Linked DNA regions of Tsuneonella mangrovi. The protein of the gene in region 1 interacts with the protein of each later gene in a pairwise test. Links are inferred from orthologs where the notes say so. Each region holds a gene or a part of one and is shown on either strand. Other genes may lie near its edges. The genes, in order: CJO11_RS04845 and dnaA.

Region 1 (6,403 bases):
GCGTTCGGACAACACGCGATGGCAGTCGACGTCGGCGATACACAGCTCGGCATCGAGGCTGAAGCGTTCGCTTTCAGCCATAAGCTCGCCCAGCTCGTAGATCATGCCCTGCCCGTCCCAAGCGAGGTCGGTGGTGCTCTCTCCATGCCCCGACGCGGAATAGATATAGGCTGCGACTGCACGGCTCGATTGCGCGCTGGCAAGCATATGCCGTTCGTCGGATTTGCCGATGGTGATGTTCGAGGCGGAAAGGTTCGCCAAAATTGTTGCCCCAGCCATCGCCGCGAATGTCGACGGCGGGATCGGAGACCAGAAATCCTCGCAAATCTCCAATCCCAGCTTGAAGACGGGCAAGTCGCTGGCGGCAAAGATCAGGTCGGTCCCGAATGGCACACTCTGCCCGTTCACCACGATCTCGAGCCCGCTGATCGAGCGGCCGTTGGCGAACCAGCGCTTTTCGTAATATTCACGGTAGTTCGGCAGGTAGCTCTTAGGAACCACGCCCAGCAACCGCCCGCGATGGATCGCGAGGGCGCAATTGTAGAGCCGCCCGTTGTGGCGCAGCGGCGCGCCGATCACCAGCAGCGATCGAAAATCGCGGCTCGCAAGAACAATCTCGCCAACTGCCATCTCGACCGCGTCGTGCAACGCTGCCTGCAGGTGCAGGTCGTCGATCGCGTAGGACGAGACGCACAGCTCGGGATACACCACCAGGTCGACATGGGCGGCATGGGCACGGCGCGCTTCCTCCAGGATTGCGTCGCGATTGAAGGCGACATCGGCGGTGCGCACCTTGGGCGTCGAAGCGGCGACGCGCACCAGGCCGTGTGCGTGGATCGAGTAGAACGGGTGCGCTTCGCCCTTGGTTGCAGGTCCGCCTTTGTGAATACTCCTCTGATTTCTCGCCGGCACCAGCCAATCGGCCGGATCGGCGATGCCCAGCTCTGCAAGCCGACGTTGGATTGCCGCGCGCGGGATCTTGCCCTTGGTTTCCCAGCCATATACGGTGCGGCTGGGCCACGGCTTCGGCAAGCCGAACAAGCGCCCGAATTCCCCCGCAGTGAGCGGAGGATCGCGATTCTCGCGCCATTCGCGCAATTTCCGTCCGGCTTCGTGCATTACGTTTTAGTATCCTTTTTGGATACTCATGGCAAGGCGATTGCCGATGAAAATCGCACAAGACAAGTTGCGCTTCTAGGTAACGAAGCAGGAAGCGTGGCTCGAATGGTTGCGTTTGCGAACCCTTCGCCCCACCTCCCCTGCAACCAGTGATCAAGGAGAAGTGCGTTGGCCGAAGCCACTTATACCCCGCCCAAGGTCTGGACCCCGGAGGGCGCGAACAGCGGCCGCTTCGAAGGGGTAAATCGCCCGACCGCAGGACCCCGGTTCGAACGGGAGCTCCCGGTCGGCGAGCATCCGTTCCAGCTCTATTCGGTCGGCACCCCAAACGGGCAGAAGGTCACCATCATGTTCGAGGAGCTGCTCGAGGCGGGACATCCGGGCGCGGAATACGATGCGTGGATGATAAAGATCATGGAGCAGGACCAGTTCGGGTCCGGCTTCACGGCGCTCAACCCGAACAGCAAGATCCCCGCGCTGGAGGATCGTAGTGGGGCGACGCCGTTCCGGGTGTTCGAGAGCGGAGCGATCCTGCTGCACCTGGCGGAAAAGTTCGACTTCCTGCTTCCGCGCGAGAATCCGGCCCGTGCGGAAGTTCTCAGCTGGCTGATGTGGCAGATGGGAACGGCCCCGTTCATTGGCGGCGGGTTCGGGCACTTCTATGCCTACGCGCCCGAGAAGTACGAATACGCGATCAACCGCTACACGATGGAGACCAAGCGCATCCTCGCGGTTGCTGACCTGCGGCTTGCCGAGACCCGCTTCCTTGCAGGAGACAAATACACGATCGCGGACGTCGCCAGCTACCCGTGGCTCGGCATCCTCTCGCGCGGCGAGGCCTACAACGATTCGGGCACCTTCCTGTCGGTTCACGAATACAAGAACCTTGCTCGCTGGGTCGACGAGATCGATGCACGCCCGGCGGTGCGGCGCGGCAGGCTCGTCAACCGCGCGGTTATGCCCGAACGCCACTCTGCCGCCGACTTCGATGCACTCGACCCGGAAGTTCTGGCAGTCAAACCCCGAAAGAGCTGATCGCGGGCGCCTGCCGCCTCAGTCGAGGCTTCCCGGCCCGAATGCGTGCGGCAGCAGCGCGCTCAGCCGAACAGTGCGCACCTCATCCGGCGCGACGCACAGCACTTCCGGATCGGTCCCACCGAGCTGGGCGAGCTCGTTGAGCACCTGGCGGCAACGCCCACATGGCGTGATCGGCGCACCCCCTCCACGTTCGTGAGGCCCGACGACCACAACCTTGACCAGGCCGCCGCGCACCCCGCCGTCCATTGCCTTGGCAACCGCGACGGTTTCCGCACACAGCGCAAGGCCATAGCTGGCGTTCTCGATGTTGGTCCCGGTCACCACCGAGCCGTCGGCAAACAGCAGCGCCGACCCCACCGCGTATTGCGAATACGGTGAATACGAACTTTCGGCAGCGGCACGCGCGGCGTTGATCAGGTCTGCGTCGGTCATCGCTCCTCCCTACCCCAATTGCTCACGGCTGCACCACTACCCAGCGAATCGGTTCGCCCGCAGCGGGGGTTTCGAGGCGCCCGTTTGCCGTCCACAGCAGCCAGGGACGCCCGGCGTATGTCGGCTGGAACCGCGTGCCGACGACCCACAGGCTGCGATCGAGCCTTCCGGCGAGGTGATAGCGATCCTCGAATCTGCGCGAGACTTTGAGGATCGCGCGCTTGCCGGCGTGCGCTTCGATCTGGTTGATGAGCGTCATCAGTTCGCTCTCGACTGCCGCATCGCGCACCTTCTTAGGGCACTTGTCGGCCGTGCGGTCGAGCGCAATCACCGGCGGCAGCAGCCGCGGTTCGCGCGGAACGATCGTGACGAAGTTGGCCGATTGCGGATCGGCAGTCAGGCACGGGTCGAAATCGTGCACCGCCCCGACCTTGAGTCCGGCAGCCTGTGCAGCATCGATGTTGGAAGCAAACCTGGCGTCGGTCCGGTTCGCGCCGCTGCTGGCGTCGAGATAAACGAATTCGGCTCCCAGCGCCCGCAAGGTGCGGAACTTTACCGCGCCGTCCGACGCACCGATCTCTGCGCCCTGCTCCGGATAGTCGGCGGTCGACGGAGTCCAGTGGAGCAACTGCCACCACAACCAGCCAGCCCCGATCAGCCCGGCAAGCAGCACTGCCCCGGCAAGGCGTCCACGCCAGCCAAAGCCTTTCTTCCTGCGTGCCACGATTCGCGATCCCTGTTCTTGCTCAGCCCTTGATATGGAGCACGCAGATCAGCGTGAACAGCCTCCGCGCGGTCGCATGGTCGGTCTCGACCTTGCCCTCCAGCCGTTCGATCAACAGCTCTGCGGCATCGTTGTGGATCGCCCGGCGCGCCATGTCGATGGTCTCGATTTCCTGCGCGGTCGCCTTGCGGATTGCCTGGTAATAACTGTCGCAGATCGCGAAATACTCGCGGATCGGGCGGCGAAACCGTGCAAGGCCGAGCACCAGCGTCTCGAGCGGCTCGCCAGCTTCCGTTGCGATCGCCATCGCCAGCCTCCCGTCGGGCACCGACAGTGCCAGGTTGTATGGCCCGTCGTGCCCCGCCTCCACCGAACGGATGGGCTTGAACGCGTTTTCCTCGATCAGGTCGTAGATCGCGACCCGCCGTTCCTGCTCGACATCGGCGTTGCGCCACAGGATCGTGTCCTCGTCGAGCGAGATGTGGGCGATACGCCAGGAGGGCTTGAATTCGGACATTGTCGCAGCCCAGCCTTTCGCAGACCTGCACAGGCTGCGGCAAGGCCTAACCGCGTTCATCCCCGCTATCCACAGACGTGAACACCCGGCTCGGACGGCACCACACTTGCCAAGACTCAACGGGCGTGCGCAATAGACCGACATGCCCGACCAGAACCTGCTCACGCGCCCAGACCACACCGCCGCCACCAGCCCGGCGATTCGCGCGTTGCCTGCCAATATCGAGGCCGAGGCGGCCTTTCTCGGGGCAATCCTGATCGACAACCGCGTGCTGGAAGAGCTGGCGACCCCGCTCCACGCATCCCATTTCTTCGAACCCGTCCACCAGCGCGTGTTCGAACGTATCGTCGCGCTGCTCGATCGCAATGCAGTGGTCACGCCGGTGACGCTCAAGCCCTATTTCGAGGCCGACGAAGCGCTCAAGGAACTCGGCGGGATCACCTATCTCGCGCGCCTGACCGCCGACGGGCAGGGGCTGCTCGCCCCGCGCGAACTGGCCGAACAGATCTACGACCTCGCGTTGCTGCGCGAACTGGTGACGGTCGGTCGCAACCTCGTGGAAGGCGCGCTCGATACCAGCGAATCGGTCGCTCCGCTCGAGCAGATCGAGAACGCGGAGGCCGCGCTGTTCCAGGTGGCCGAAGGCGCATCGAGCCAGAACGAGGCATCAAGCTTTGGCCAGGCGACCACCAAGGCGCTGGGGCAGATCGAAAAGGCGATCAGCTCGGGCGGCCACATCGCCGGCAAGACCACCGGCTTTACCTCGATCAACGACAAGATCGGCGGCCTGCACGATTCCGACCTGGTGATCCTCGCCGGGCGCCCGGGCATGGGCAAGACCTCGCTGGCAACCAACATCGCGTTCAACTGCGCCAGCCGCCTGCTGCGCGACCGGTCGGACGGGATAGACGAGAAGGCCTCGGTCGGCGCGGGCGTCGCCTTTTTCAGCCTCGAAATGAGCGCAGACCAGCTCGCTACCCGCATCCTTGCAGAAGTCGCGGAGATTTCCAGCGAAGCGCTGCGCATGGGCAAGCTGAGCCGCGACGAGTTCCAGCAACTCAGCTTCGCCAGCCAGAAGCTCGCCGACCTGCCGCTCTACATCGACGACACCCCGGCGCTGTCGATCGCCGCGCTGCGCACCCGCGCCCGCCGCTTGAAGCGACGCCACGACATCGGTCTGATCGTGGTCGACTACCTGCAATTGCTGCAAGGATCGGGTCGCGCAAACGACAACCGGGTGAACGAGATTTCGGAAATCAGCCGCGGCCTCAAGACGCTGGCGAAAGAGCTCGAGGTACCTGTGGTAGCGCTGTCGCAGCTCAGCCGCGCGGTCGAACAGCGCGACGACAAGCGCCCGATGCTGTCCGACCTGCGCGAATCCGGCTCGATCGAGCAGGACGCTGACATGGTATGGTTCGTCTTCCGCGAGGACTATTACATCGCCGCGAAAGAACCCAAGGTCCCGCAGGCCGAAGACGATGCCAGCGTCCACGATGCCCACGCATCATGGGCAAGCGAAATGGAACGGGTGCACGGGATTGCCGAACTGATCGTCGCCAAGCAACGTCACGGCGCGACCGGCAAGGTCCGCCTGAAGTTCGAGGCGAAGTATACCAAGTTCTCCGACCTTGCGCAGGACGATCGGCGCTACGGCTACGACTGATCGGTATTTGCCCTGCTATTCCCCCAGGTCGAGCCGCCGGGTAACCGTGTAATCGACTACGGTCACGAGGAACCACGCCAGCCACCAGCGCACGCGGCTGAACACATTGGCCCGGCGTTTATGGAGCGATGGCGTGATTTCTTCCGAACCGGAGCGGTGGAATGCGATATGCTCGCGCATCCGCTCGGCCAGGGCGGGATCCTCGATCCGCAGCATGATCTCGAGATTGAGATAGAGACTGCGCATGTCGAAATTGGCACTCCCGACATAGGTCACATCGCCGACCACGATCAGCTTTTCGTGCAGCTTGCACGCTGTGAATTCCCAGATCCGCGCGCGCCGCTTGAGCAGGTAGTTGTAGAGCGATCTGGCTGCACCGATGGTCGCGCCGTTGTCGCTCTTGCCGGCCAGCACCAGTCGCACTTCGCCGCGACGGGCGACGTGCCCGATCCGCCGCATCAGCCAGTAAGGCGGCGAGAAATAGGCCATCACCATGTCGAGACGATCCGCTTCAACCATGTCGCGCGCGACATGGCGGGCCCAGGTGGACAGCATGCGCGTGGGTCCACCGATCACCACGCTGACCGCGCCGGACCCGGGCTGCCACTCACGCACCATGCGACGGATGGCGAGCCAGTTTCCGCTCGGGCTGGCGACCCATTTTTTCAGCTCGCCGAACCAGCGCGAAAGGTCGGCGACGACCGGGCCGCGCACAGTCACTCCAAGGTCGTTCCACCCGTCATCGGCGGCCGACGCGAAATAGTCGTCTTCGATATTGAACCCGCCGAGCATGGCTTCCCGCCCGTCGGCGATTGCGATCTTCTGGTGGTTGCGGATAAGGTAGCGCTGGCCCCATCGCGGCGAAAACTCGAAGAACCGCCCACCTGCCTCCACCAGTGGTGCGAAGAAG
Region 2 (6,358 bases), 330 kb from region 1 along the record:
CGGCAATATATATGTGTGCGAGGCGCTGTTCCGCGCCGGGATCGATCCACGCAAGGCAGCGGGACGCGTGAGCAGAGCCAAGCTGGAGTTGCTCGTCCCGGCAATCCGCGAAGTGCTTGAACAGTCGATCGTCGATGGCGGTTCGACCTTGCGCGACTACGCCAGGCCCGATGGCGAGCTGGGGTATTTCGCGACCCGCTTTGCGGTCTACGGACGCGAGGATCAGCCTTGCCTTCAGGGCGATGGCGGCAAGATCCGTCGGGTCGTGCAGGGCGGGCGCAGCTCATGGTTCTGCCCGCGCTGCCAACGATAGCGGCGAGATGGCTAGCCGATGCTTGACGATTCGCCCCCTTCCCGCTAGGGGCGCCGCTTTCCGGCGGATACCCGCCGTTAGCAACATTCGACACACAGGTTTTCGGCCGCTTGCCTGACGGGCGGCCAGCAGTAAGGACAGACATGGCCAACACGCCGCAAGCCAAGAAGCGCATCCGCCGCAACGACCGTCGCGCGGAAGTCAACACCGCCCGCATGAGCCGCATCCGCAGCTTCATCAAGAAGGTCGAAACCGCAATTGCCGGTGGTGACAAGACGGCCGCTGCCGAGGCACTCAAGGAAGCGCAGCCGGAATTGATGCGCGGCGTTGCTCGCGGCGTGGTCCACAAGAACACGGCTGCCCGCAAGATGAGCCGGCTCAGCAAGCGAGTCGCTTCGCTCTGAGTCGCGAGTCGCCCCATCTCGGGGCCGCTTGATCATCATCCGAACACGATAACGCCGGTGCAATTGCGCCGGCGTTTTTGTTGCACCTGCGAGAGCAACTGTAACCGAACTGCAAAAAACCTAGGGATTCTGCCGATTCGCAAGCCTTGCACTGCAACGTAGTTATTTTTCAATGCTTTATATGCAATTGCTGGGGTTTCGGCGAGTCAACAGGTTTTATTTCATTTTTTTTGCACCCTGCCCCTTGCAAGCCGCGCCGCGCTGTTCAATTGAATGCCCGGTCAGCAGCAGGACAGCGCTGATTCTAACATCACTGGACACGACGTTTGAGCCTTAACCGGGGGGTTTTGAGGCACGCCGAAGTTTTGTCCAGCGACGGGGCAAACAGACAGGATCGGCGAATGCCGGATTTCGGGGACGGGGACTGGCATCGATGACTGATATGAACAGCGGCGTGGGGTCGACGCGGCGCAAGGGCGGTGAGGGCAATATGGAAGATCTGGAGGCAGTAAACCTGGCAGCCGATTGGGCAGACATCAGCCAGGGCCTCCGAAAAGATCTTGGCCACCAGCTTCACAGCCAGTGGATCAAGCCGATCCAGGTCGGCGGGATCGACAAGGACAGCGGCACACTCAATCTCTACCTGCCGACCGAGTTTTCTGCCAACTGGGTCAACGACCGGTTCCACGACCGGCTGAGCCTGGCGTGGAAGATCGCGCGCGGTGAAGTCCGCCACGTCAAGATCATGGTCCACCCTGGCCGCCGCAAGCTGCCCGAACTCAATTTCGGCAATGGCCGCGCGGCGAACGATGGCGGCGACACCAGCATGATCGCGGTTTCGGCCAGCTCGATCGGCGATCGCGGGTTCACTTCGTCGGTCGGTCTGGATCCATCGCTGACCTTTGCCGCATTCATCACCGGCGAAGCCAACGTGCTGGCCTGCAACGCCGCGCAGCGGATGGCCGCAACCGAACAACCGCAGTTTTCGCCGCTCTACCTCAAGGCCGCAACCGGCCAGGGCAAGACCCACCTGCTCCACGCGATCGGTCACGCGTATCTTTCGGCCCACCCCCGCGCGCGGATTTTCTACTGCAGCGCAGAGCGGTTCATGGTCGAATTCGTCCAGGCGCTGAAATCGAACCAGACGATCGAATTCAAGGCGCGCCTGCGCAGCTTCGACTTGCTGCTGGTCGACGACATCCAGTTCATCATCGGAAAGGCGAGCGCACAAGAAGAGCTGCTCTACACGATCGATGCGCTGCTGGCCGAAGGCAAGCGGCTGGTGTTTGCCGCCGACCGCGCGCCTCAGGCGCTCGACGGGGTCGAGCCGCGTCTGCTCAGCCGCCTGTCGATGGGCCTCGTTGCCGATATCCAAGCGGCCGACATGGAGCTGCGCCGCAAGATCCTCGAATCGAAGCTCACCCGCTTCGCACCGCTCGACGTTCCCGCCGATGTGATCGACTTTCTCGCCCGCACGATCACCCGCAATGTGCGCGAGTTGGTCGGCGGCCTCAACAAGCTGATCGCCTACGCCCAGCTGACCGGGCAAGAGGTCTCGCTCCAGCTCGCCGAAGAGCAGCTGACCGATATCCTTTCGGCCAACCGCCGCCGGATCACGATCGACGAGATCCAGCGCACGGTGTGCCAGTTCTACCGTATCGACCGTGCCGAGATGGCCAGCAAGCGCCGCGCGCGCGCCGTTGTTCGCCCGCGCCAGGTGGCAATGTACCTCTCGAAGGTGCTTACGCCCCGCTCCTACCCTGAAATCGGGCGTAAGTTCGGCGGGCGCGACCATTCGACGGTAATCCACGCGGTGCGGCTGATCGAGGACCTGCGCCAGCGCGATGCCGACATGGACGGCGACGTGCGCAGCCTGCTGCGACAGCTGGAAAGCTGAGCGCATTGCGCTATGGGGGCTTCATGTCCCCGTCAGACCATTTCCACGCGCTCCCCGTCAATCTCCCGGCAACGTTCTGGCAAGCTGCCAAGCGCGGCGTCCGCTGCCGCTGCCCGCGTTGCGGCGGCGGCGAGCTGTTCGGCAAGTGGCTCAAGCCGGTCGAGCGCTGCCGCACCTGCGGTCAGGACTGGACCCATGCACGGGCGGACGATGTCCCGGCGTACATCTCGATCCTGCTCACCGGCCACCTGCTCGCCCCGCTGATCATCTTCCTGTTCGCGGACCTCGACCTGTCGCTGTGGGCGGCGGCGGCGATCATCTTCCCGCTCGCGACCGGAATGGTGATCGGCGGGCTGCAGCCGATCAAGGGCGCAGTGATCGCGTTGCAATGGTGGCTGGGGATGTTCGGTTTCAAGCGTGAGCGCCCCGCCGAGGCCACGCCTGCCCTCCCCGATACCCAATGAGTATTTCGCCCGAACGCCTGCCGCGGTTCGCACGCCATATCGTGCTGCCGCAAATCGGCGGCGCGGGGCAGGTCGCGCTGGCGCAGGCGCATGTCATGCTCGTAGGCCTCGGCGGGATCGGCAGCCCGGCGCTGCAATACCTCGCCGGAGCCGGCATCGGGAAGTTGGCGCTGGTTGACGACGACACCGTCGACGCCAGCAACCTCCAACGCCAGACGATCTATTCGGAGCGCGACATCGGCCACGGCAAAGCCGTTTCCGCGCGCCGCTGGCTGGCCAATTTCGATCCGAAGATCGCGGTTGAACTCGACGATCGCCGGATCGATGCCGCGCGCGCACCGCAGATCGTGGCAGGGGCCGATCTCGTGCTCGACGGAACCGACAACTTTGCCACCCGCCTCGCAGTATCGGATGCGTGCGTTGCAGCGGGCGTTCCGCTGCTCAGCGCCGCTGTCGGGCGGTTCCAGGGCCAGGTCGGTGCGTTCGCGGGGCACCTGGCGGACCATGCCTGTTACCGCTGCTTTGTCGGCGACGCGTTCGACGCGGAAGACTGCGACACCTGCGCCGACGAGGGGATGCTGGGCGCGATGGCCGGATGGGTCGGCACGTTTGCGGCGATGCAGGCGGTGCGCATCCTCCTCGCCCCGACCGGCGGGATTGGCGATCCGCAGTGGGGCAAATTGCACCTGCTCGACGGACTTCAACCGGGCATGCGGACGATGACTGTGCCCAAGGATCCGCAGTGCAAGGGCTGCCATAGCGCCTAGGCCGGGCGACGAATTCGTTTGCCGCTCCTGGGATTTAGTGCTTCGGTCCCGACAGGGGGCATCGACTGATGGAACAATCCCGGCCATTCGGCATCTGGACTGCGACCGCTGTCGTAGTCGGCACCATGATCGGCGCGGGGATATTCGTGCTTCCCGCAGCCCTCGCGCCTTACGGCACCACCGGCACGGTGAGCTGGATCATCGCCGGGGCGGGCGCCATCACGATAGCACTGGTCATATCCGCGTTCGCCGCCAGTCGGCCCGATGAACCGAGCACTCTCGCGATTTGCGGAGATATCCTTGGACTGATGCCTGCCCGGCTGATCGCCTGGGCCTATTGGACATCGGTTTGGACCAGCATGTCTATCGTCGCCATCACGGGCGCGGCATACCTGCTGCACCTTTTTCCCGCCGCCCCGCAGGGCACGTGGGCTAACGCGATCCTCGCCACTGCAATCATCGCGATCGTTTCAGCTGCAAACCTGCGCGGGGCAGGCACAGCCGGGAACCTGCAGGTTGTAACAACCCTGCTCAAGGTCATACCGCTTGCGGTCGTGATAGGCGTTGCAGCGTGGCTGGGAACCTCGTCGCCGCAAACCTTCTCTGCAACCCACGTCCCGTCCTTTTCGCTGGCTCTTCTGACCCCAACCCTTGCGATCACGTTCTACGCAATGGTGGGCTTCGAGACCGCCGGCCTGGTGGCAGAGCGGGTTCGCGATCCCGCGCGCAATGTCGCGCGCGCAACGGTAATTGGCGTATTGGCGGTGCTTGCAATCTATTGGGTCGTCAGCACCACCATCGTATATGCAGTTCCGACGACAGAACTACAGCACAGCAACGCCCCCATCGCAGACTTTGTTGCCAAGTTCGTTGGCACCGGTGCCGGCGACGCAGTCGCGCTGTTCGCGGCCATTTCCGCCATAGGCTGCCTCAACGGTATGGTGTTGGTAACCGGCGAAATTCCGCTTGGCCTTGCAAGGGACGGGCAAATACCCGGCTGGATGGCACCTACCAATTCACGCGATGTCGCTGACCGGCCTTTGCTGTTGGGCAGCATTCTCTCGATCGCGCTCATCCTCGGCAGCGTGACGGGCCTTGGCGAACGGGTACTGGATTTCATGCTGCGCCTGACAAATGCGTCGGCAATCGTGTTCTATGGCGGAATTTGCATCGCCGCAATCGCGGCCCGTTCGAAGCCCGTCCACGCCTTCATCGGTTTGGGTTTCTGCGTCTGGATGCTCTACGGAACCGGCTGGCAGGCTGGCGGGCTTGGGATGCTGCTGATGGCCGTTGCAGTTCCTTTGCACTTCCTGATCGGCGGACGCACGACGGCGCGCGGGACCGCGCCGGCCTAGGCCGCGTGGACAAACTCCGCACGAGCCACGGTTCGAGACCCATTTGGCTGCTTGCGAGGCGCAAAACCGAAGTCAGAGTGGGCCTCTTGCAAGGTTTTGCAACGAAGCAGGCGGCCAAATGGGCCGAACCCCGCAGGGGCCGGGCCGAAAAGCGCCATTTCTGCGTCGTTCTTCCTCGAATATGCCAGCATATCCTTCGTCCTCACTCCTTGAACTGACGCTTTTCGACTCCGGCCGTGACCGTGAGGAATTTGTCCACGCGGCCTAACCCGCCAATACTTCCTCGACCCACGCCGGCACGACTTCGCTCGCCGAGCCAAGCCGCGTCTCGTCGAACCAGCTGCTGCCCTGGCTGCGCTCGAGGTTGAGTTCGAGCGTCTGCGCACCAAGGCTCCTGGCATCGCGCACGAAGCCCGCCGCGGGATAGACCGCCCCGCTGGTGCCGATCGACACGAACAGGTGCGCGGTGCGCATCGCCGCGTAGATCTCCTCCATCCGGTAAGGCATCTCGCCGAACCACACGACGTCGGGCCTAAGCGCGCGCGCACCGCAGCGCGGGCATGGCGGGCGGTCGGCAAGCGGACCGGTCCAGCGGCTGCGCTCGTCGCAATAGGTGCACCACGCATTGAGGTGTTCGCCGTGCATGTGCAGCACCCGGCTGGCGCCGGCCCTCTCATGCAAGTCGTCGACGTTCTGCGTCACGATCAGCAGGTCGCCATTCCACGCACGATCGAGCCGAGCGAGCGCATCGTGCGCCGGGTTGGGCAGCTTCTCCTGGATCGCCGCGCGACGCATGTCGTAGAACCGCAGCACGAGGTTGGGATCGCGCTCGAACGCCTCGGGCGTCGCGACATCCTCGACCCGGTGCTGCTCCCACAGGCCCCCGCCGCCGCGAAAGGTGTCTATTCCGCTTTCTGCACTGATCCCGGCACCGGTCAGGATCACGATATTGCGAATGTCTGGCATGGCTCGATCCTAGGCCGCGTGGACAGATTCCGCACGAACCACGGTTCGAGACCCATTTGGCTGCTTGAGAGGCGTAAGACCGAAGTCAGAGTGGGCCTCTGGCGAGGTTTTGCAACGAAACAGGCGGCCAAATGGGCCGAACCCCGTAGGGGCCGGGCCGAAAAGCGCCAATTCTGCGTCGTTCGTCCTCGA

What was found.
Region 2: the proteins of CJO11_RS04845 (region 1) and dnaA interact in binary tests that used the Escherichia coli proteins (3 or more experiments, as listed by UniProt). The link is inferred for Tsuneonella mangrovi from one-to-one orthologs.

Annotation. Positions count from the first base shown.
Region 1 is NZ_CP022889.1:961,295-967,697, forward strand. Bases 3,301-6,232 are described here. They hold CJO11_RS04845 (replicative DNA helicase), read left to right. Parts: upstream 3,301-3,972; coding sequence 3,973-5,493; downstream 5,494-6,232. Other genes in these bases: CJO11_RS04835 (glycoside hydrolase family 25 protein), read right to left, coding at 3,301-3,313; CJO11_RS04840 (UPF0262 family protein), read right to left, coding at 3,336-3,830; CJO11_RS04850 (phospholipase D-like domain-containing protein), read right to left, coding at 5,509-6,232. Outside these bases: CJO11_RS04820 (NAD(+) synthase), read right to left, coding at 1-1,119; yghU (glutathione-dependent disulfide-bond oxidoreductase), read left to right, coding at 1,288-2,154; CJO11_RS04830 (cytidine deaminase), read right to left, coding at 2,173-2,589; more of CJO11_RS04835, read right to left, coding at 2,612-3,300; more of CJO11_RS04850, read right to left, coding at 6,233-6,403. UniProt on the Escherichia coli protein: The main replicative DNA helicase, it participates in initiation and elongation during chromosome replication. Travels ahead of the DNA replisome, separating dsDNA into templates for DNA synthesis.
Region 2 is NZ_CP022889.1:635,636-641,993, forward strand. The notes cover bases 496-3,382. They hold dnaA (chromosomal replication initiator protein DnaA), read left to right. Parts: upstream 496-1,150; coding sequence 1,151-2,614; downstream 2,615-3,382. Other genes in these bases: rpsT (30S ribosomal protein S20), read left to right, coding at 496-717; CJO11_RS03070 (DUF983 domain-containing protein), read left to right, coding at 2,638-3,078; CJO11_RS03075 (HesA/MoeB/ThiF family protein), read left to right, coding at 3,075-3,382. Also shown: mutM (bifunctional DNA-formamidopyrimidine glycosylase/DNA-(apurinic or apyrimidinic site) lyase), read left to right, coding at 1-313; more of rpsT, read left to right, coding at 457-495; more of CJO11_RS03075, read left to right, coding at 3,383-3,845; CJO11_RS03080 (APC family permease), read left to right, coding at 3,914-5,200; CJO11_RS03085 (NAD-dependent deacylase), read right to left, coding at 5,465-6,166. UniProt on the Escherichia coli protein: Plays an essential in the initiation and regulation of chromosomal replication. Binds in an ATP-dependent fashion to the origin of replication (oriC) to initiate formation of the DNA replication initiation complex once per cell cycle.